Geomonas sp. RF6: one gene and its partner. The protein of the gene in region 1 interacts with the protein of each later gene in a pairwise test. Links are inferred from orthologs where the notes say so. Each region holds a gene or a part of one and is shown in the gene's direction. Other genes may lie near its edges.

Region 1 (3,302 bases):
CGGCGCGGTGGCGAGCGCCCAGAACATCGTGAAGTCGTGCAACCGCGCGGGTCTCGAGGTGGCGGACATCGTCCTCGAGCAACTCGCCTCCTCCGAGGCGGTTCTCTCCGCTGACGAGAAGGAGCTCGGCGTGGCCCTCGTGGACATCGGCGGCGGCACCACCGACATCGCCATCTTCGTCGACGGCGCCATCAAGCACACCTCCGTCCTCTCTCTTGGCGGCAACCACCTCACCAACGACATCGCGGTCGGCCTGCGCACCCCGATGGCGGAGGCGGAGCGGATCAAGCAGAAGTACGGCTGCTGCCTCTCCAGTCTCGTCGGAAAGGACGAGACGATCGAGGTGCCGAGCGTCGGCGGGCGCAAGCCGCGCGTCCTCTCCCGCCAGCTGCTGTGCGAGATCCTCGAGCCGAGGGTCGAGGAGATCTTCACCCTGGTGAACCGCGAGATCGTGAAATCGGGGCTCGAGGACCTCATCGCCTCCGGCGTCGTCATCACCGGCGGCTCCACGATCCTCGAAGGGATGCCGGAACTCGGCGAGCAGATCTTCAACCTCCCGGTGCGCCGCGGCGTGCCCCAGAAGATCGGCGGGCTCGTGGATGTCGTTAATTCGCCTGTTTACGCAACCGGCGTCGGCCTTGTTGTGTACGGCAGCAAGAACGTCGGCGTGCACGAGTTCCCGACCGCGCAAAGCGACGACCATGTCTTCCGCAGGGTCGGCAAAAGGATGCGCGAGTGGTTCGGTGAATTCTTCTAAAAACGCCAAAAACACCCTCCCCTGAAAGGGGACAGGCCCCCCTCAAAAGGCGCCTGTCCCCTTCTCTTTATTCCGCGAAAAAAGTGCTTGTTTGCTGCATTTTACGCTTCCCTATCGTTCCAAAAAAATGTATAAAAAGGTCCAATAATTTTTTGATCTGCCGGGGGCGGCGATAAGGGGGATATTGAATGTTTCACTTCGATGAGAGCATCGACCAGAGTGCGAAGATTAAGGTAATTGGGGTAGGCGGTTCCGGCGGCAACGCTGTGAACACCATGATTACGGTTGGCATCACCGGGGTCGATTTCATCGTAGCAAACACCGACGCCCAGGCATTGCGCATGTCGAAGGCGTCCATCAAAATCCAGATCGGCACCCAGCTTACCAAGGGTCTCGGGGCAGGCGCCAACCCCAACGTTGGGCGCGATGCTGCAATCGAGGATCGCGAGAAGCTCGTCGAGGCGCTGAAGGGCGCTGACATGATCTTCGTCGCTGCCGGTATGGGCGGCGGCACCGGTACCGGCGCTGCTCCCGTCATCGCAGAAATCGCCCGCGAAATCGGCGCCCTCACCGTCGGCGTCGTCACCAAGCCTTTCTCCCGCGAAGGTCGCCAGCGTCTTGCCAAAGGCGAAGACGGCATCAAGGAACTGAAGAAGCACGTTGACTCCCTCATCGTGATCCCGAACGACCGCCTCCTCGGCCTGGCCGGGAAGTCGATGTCGATCCTCGACGCATTCAAGCCCTCCGACGACGTGCTGCGCCAGGCGGTGCAGGGGATTTCCGACCTCATCACTCAGTCCGGCATGATCAACGTCGACTTCGCCGACGTGAAGTCGATCATGAGCGAGCGCGGCATGGCGATGATGGGTATCGGTCTTGGCACCGGCGAGAACAGGGCGGTTGACGCAGCGACCCGCGCGATCTCCTCCCCGCTCCTCGAAGACATCGACATCTCCGGCGCGAAGGGCGTGCTGGTAAACATCTCCGGACCGTCCGCCATGACCATGGACGAATTCGACGCCGCCAGCCGCATCATCCACGAGAAGGTGCACGAGGACGCAAACATCATCGTCGGTCTCGTCATCGACGAGAGCCTCGGAGAGACGATCAAGATCACCGCGATCGCCACCGGCTTCGGCGACCGCTTCGATCTGGAGAAAGGGCGCCACGAGCTGAAGAACGTCTCGACCCTGGTGAAGCCCTCCGCTTCCGAGATCAACAGGGAGATCCCGACCTTCATCCGCGAGAAGCAGCAGCGCGAGCACGTCGCCCGCCAGCGCTCCTTCCTGATGGACGACGAAGATCAGTACGATATCCCGACCTTCCTCCGGAAGTCAGTCGACTAGTTTAGTGCAATTCGGAGCTTTTCCAGCCCGGCCCTCTACAGGGGGCCGGGTTTTTTTACTTCTTCCGGGAAGCTCCCAGGAACCTTGACTACATTTCCACGAAGCGCTGCACGAGAACTCGCGTTCCCCCCTTTGCGAAGGGGGGGGCAGGGGGGATTTGCTCTTTGGTCGCCGACGCCGGGAACGCCTGCGGCTTATCCCGGCCTACATGTCACATGACCTCTCTCATGGATTCGGTTCCCCGAATTTCGCCTTAAGCGTCTGATATCACACCTTTTCCTTCCTCATCCCCGCAAAGAATGCTACTCTCGACCCATGTCCCGGATACCACACGACAAGCGCCGCGAAATCCTCGCAGGCGAGAGCGGCACCATCCAGCGCAACTGGGGCGGCCGCCTCTCCTGCTGCCTCGTCTACCCCAACAGCTACCATGCCGCGATGAGCAACCTCGGCTTCCAGACGCTCTACGCGATGATGAACGACGACCCCGGCGTCGTCTGCGAGCGCGCCTTTCTCCCGGACAGGAGCGAGCTGCAGGAGCGCCAGCGGCGAGGGGGGGCGCAGCATCTGGTATCCCTGGAGTCGCAACGCCCTCTGTCGTCATTTGACGTCGTCGCCTTCTCCGTCTCTTTCGAGAGTGACTACCTCAACATCCCCACCATCTTCAGGCTTTCGGGGATCTCTCCTTTCGCGAGCAACCGCACCTCCCACGACCCCCTCGTCATTGCAGGCGGCGCCGCGCTCTTCCTCAATCCCGAGCCGGTCGCCCCTCTGATAGATCTGGTTTGCCTCGGGGAGGCGGAAGGGGTCCTCCAGCACCTGCTGGAAGTGCTGAAGGGTGAGTCGGAGTCACGCGAGGAGCTTCTCCTGGAATGCGCCCGCGTCGACGGCATATACGTCCCTTCCCTTTATGCACCGGAGTACGAGGGGACGAGGCTACTTTCCATGCATCCGCTCCCCGGCGCCCCCCCCCGCGTGCAGCGCGTCTTTAGTCGCGATCTTGACGAGCGCCCCACCGTTACGGAGGTCCACACCGCCTGCACCGAGTTCTCCGACATGCACCTCGTGGAGCTCTCACGTGGCTGCCCGCGCGGTTGCCGCTTCTGCGCGGCCGGGTACATATACCTCCCATACCGGCAGCGCTCGCTCGAAGTCGTCCGGCGCGAGGTGCTGAAAGGGGTGCAGGAGGGGCGCAAAGT
Region 2 (3,116 bases), 500 kb from region 1 along the record:
TGACAGCGGCGCCAGAGGCCACTTTCGCCGGGGAGACGACGGTATAGGAGATGGAGACCTCTTCCGGGGTCTTGAACTCCGCCTCGTGCGACTGGAGGTAGCTGTTCAGCTCCTGGTCGGAAAGCTTCACCTCGCCCCTGACGTCGGCGGGGGAGAAGGAGACGTACTGCAGGTCCACCTTGTCGTTCTGCTTCTTGTACGCCTGCAGGAGCTCCTGGTCGGTGAGCTTCGCGGACTCCTTTATCTTGTCGCGGGTCTTGTTGACGAGGATCTCCTCCTCCGTCGCATCCTCGAAGGCGCGCGGAGTGAGGCGGTTTGCTTTCAGCGTCTGCTTGTACAGCTCGAAGTTGAAGGCGCCGTCCTTCTGGAAGGCCGGGATCCCCTCGATGGCCGCCTGGATCTCCTTCTTGTTGACCTTGATCCCCATGTCGTCCGCGGCCTCGCGGACCAGCTCGTTATCAATGAGGGAGTCGATGGTGAGCTTTTTGATCCCCATCTGCTTTTCCATCTCGGGGGTCAGGGAGCGGCCGTATAGCTGCTCGTAGATCCCCCTGGTGCGGTAGTAGCTCCGCTGGAAGCTCTCGAGGCTGATCTTCGTGCCGTTTACCTTTGCTGCGTAATCGGACGGTCCGGTCCCCTTGTCACCCCTGCCCCAGACGAGAAAGATGGTGCCGATGAAGGAGAGGACGATCACCCCGAAGACGACTTTTATCAGTATGGACTGTTTGTACTTCCTCATTATCCCGAGCATGCAGTTTCGACTCCTTTAACCGGTCAGATTTAATGCAATCCTTCAAAAAGAATAGTGGGCGATACTAATATAAGTGAATTGCAAAAGCAACAATAGAATGAGCGGGAAACCGTCTCCGACGGGGGGTTGCGGGGTTTTCTCGCTTGCAAGGGATAACCCTTTTTGCTATCGTGACATGTTTTGAAGGAACAGATTCTCCAGGTAGCGCGAGCCCACCAGAAGGAGCTACGAATGATAAAGATTTTTGACGCCATTTTCGGCATGTTTTCCAACGATCTCGCCATTGACCTCGGCACAGCCAATACGCTGGTGTACCTGAAGGGGAAGGGGATCGTGGTGCGCGAGCCTTCCGTTGTCGCCGTGCAAAAGACGCAAAACGGCCAGCAGAAGGTTCTCGCCGTGGGGATGGAGGCGAAGAAGATGCTCGGGCGCACCCCCGGCAGCATCACCGCTATCCGCCCCATGAAGGATGGCGTCATCGCCGACTTCGACATCACCGAAGAGATGCTGCGCTATTTCATCCACAAGGTACACAACAGAAAGACGCTGGTGCGCCCCCGCATCGTCATCTGCGTCCCCTCCGGGATCACCCAGGTGGAGAAGAGGGCGGTGAAGGAGTCGGCGGAGAGCGCCGGCGCCCGCGAGGTCTACCTGATCGAGGAGCCGATGGCCGCGGCGATCGGCGCCGGCCTCCCCATCACCGAGGCGAGCGGCAACATGATCGTCGATATCGGCGGCGGCACGACGGAGGTCGCCTGCATTTCGCTTGCCGGGATCGTGTACACAAAGAGCGTGCGCGTCGGCGGCGACAAGATGGACGAGGCGATCGTCCAGTACATAAAGAGAAAGTACAACCTCCTGATCGGCGACCGCATGGCGGAGCTCATCAAGATCGAGATCGGCGAGGCGTACCCCTCCCCCGACGTCCTCACCATGGAGGTGAAGGGGCGCGACCTCGTCTCCGGCATCCCGAAGACGACCGAGATCGACTCCACCGAGATCCGCGACGCCCTCTCCGAGCCGGTCACCGCCATCGTGGACGCCGTGCGCAACTGCCTGGAGCGCACCCCCCCCGAGCTCGCGGCTGACCTCGTCGACAAGGGGATCGTCCTTGCCGGCGGCGGCGCACTCCTGCGCAACCTCGACATCCTCCTGCGCGAGGAGACCGGGCTTCCGGTCGTCACCGCCGAGGACCCCCTTTCCTGCGTCGTTCTCGGCTCCGGAAAGGTGCTCGACGAACTCGCGCTCTTGCGCAACGTGGCGATCAGCTCCTAGTCCCGGATGCGGAGGGGGGCGCCACTCCCCCCTTCCGCGTCCCGCCCCTTGCCCCCCTCCGGCAGCGGCACCTCCGGCTCCATGCCGCAACCATCCGGAAACCGGCGGCGCCCGCTCATTACGAGATCCCGCGTGACATCTGCGACGATTGACATCGTGGTGCCGATCTGGAATCGGCCCAATGAGACACGCAACTGCCTGGTCAACCTGATCAGCTACACCCCCGGTGCCCGCATCGTCATGGTGGACTCCGGGAGCGACCGGGAGACGGAGCGGATCCTGCAGGAGCTCGCCGATTCCCTCGAGGAGAACGCGCTTCTTCTGCACGACGACCACAACATCGGCTTCGTGCGGAGCGCAAACCGCGGGCTCGCCCACTGCGAGGCACCGTACCTCGCGCTCGTTCGCAGCGGGTCGCTCGTCCCTCCGGGGTGGTTCGAGCCGCTTCTCGCCTTTGCGGAGGCGCACCCGGATGCAGGGATACTGGTGCCGAGCCTGTCGAATCAGCGCGCCGAGCTCCCCCGGGAGCCGCTGGAGATGGAATCCGGCTCCTTCTGCGCCATGGTGATCACCCGGGAGGCGTATCTTGCCTGCCAAGGGTTCGACGAAGGGATGGATGACGGCTCCTGGTGTCTGAAGGATTACACCCGGCGCGCCTGCGCTGCGGGCTTTTTCACCTATGCCGTCCCCTCGCCGCAGGTGCTGTGCGAGGAGGAGGTGCGGCTCGGCTCGCAGAAAAGGCGCGACGAGGCGCTGCAGCGCTCCATCTCCCTCTTTACCGAACGGTGGGGGACCGGCCGGAGCTACTGTGTCCACCTCCCGGACGGGACCGACGCGACACTCCTGCGGCACAAGCTGGAGGTGCTCCTGAAGGGGGCACGGCACGGGGACCGCTACTGGGTCCTCCTGCCGAAGGCGCTGTACCACGGTGCGAAAGGGGGAGGGCTCTTCCTGCACGAGAACATCCGGCTGGTGCCGCTCCCCCGCTTCTGCACGATCGCGCGGCAGGGGCGGGTGTACCGGGAGATCGTGGCAGCCTGCCCCGGGATCGTGTCGGTGGCCGCCGTCGACGGGATACCCTTCCCGTGGG

What was found.
Region 2: the proteins of ftsZ (region 1) and LPW11_RS03300 interact in binary tests that used the Escherichia coli proteins (3 or more experiments, as listed by UniProt). The link is inferred for Geomonas sp. RF6 from one-to-one orthologs.

The regions. Positions count from the first base shown.
Region 1 is NZ_CP087999.1:1,263,941-1,267,242, reverse strand. Bases 41-3,024 are described here. They hold ftsZ (cell division protein FtsZ), read left to right. Parts: upstream 41-945; coding sequence 946-2,103; downstream 2,104-3,024. Other genes in these bases: LPW11_RS05375 (radical SAM protein), read left to right, coding at 2,419-3,024; ftsA (cell division protein FtsA), read left to right, coding at 41-757. Also shown: more of ftsA, read left to right, coding at 1-40; more of LPW11_RS05375, read left to right, coding at 3,025-3,302. UniProt on the Escherichia coli protein: Essential cell division protein that forms a contractile ring structure (Z ring) at the future cell division site. The regulation of the ring assembly controls the timing and the location of cell division.
Region 2 is NZ_CP087999.1:762,916-766,031, reverse strand. What follows is about bases 207-3,004. They hold LPW11_RS03300 (rod shape-determining protein), read left to right. Parts: upstream 207-982; coding sequence 983-2,026; downstream 2,027-3,004. Other genes in these bases: LPW11_RS03295 (glycosyltransferase family 2 protein), read left to right, coding at 2,159-3,004; LPW11_RS03305 (peptidylprolyl isomerase), read right to left, coding at 207-751. In the rest of the region: more of LPW11_RS03305, read right to left, coding at 1-206; more of LPW11_RS03295, read left to right, coding at 3,005-3,116. UniProt on the Escherichia coli protein: Forms membrane-associated dynamic filaments that are essential for cell shape determination. Acts by regulating cell wall synthesis and cell elongation, and thus cell shape.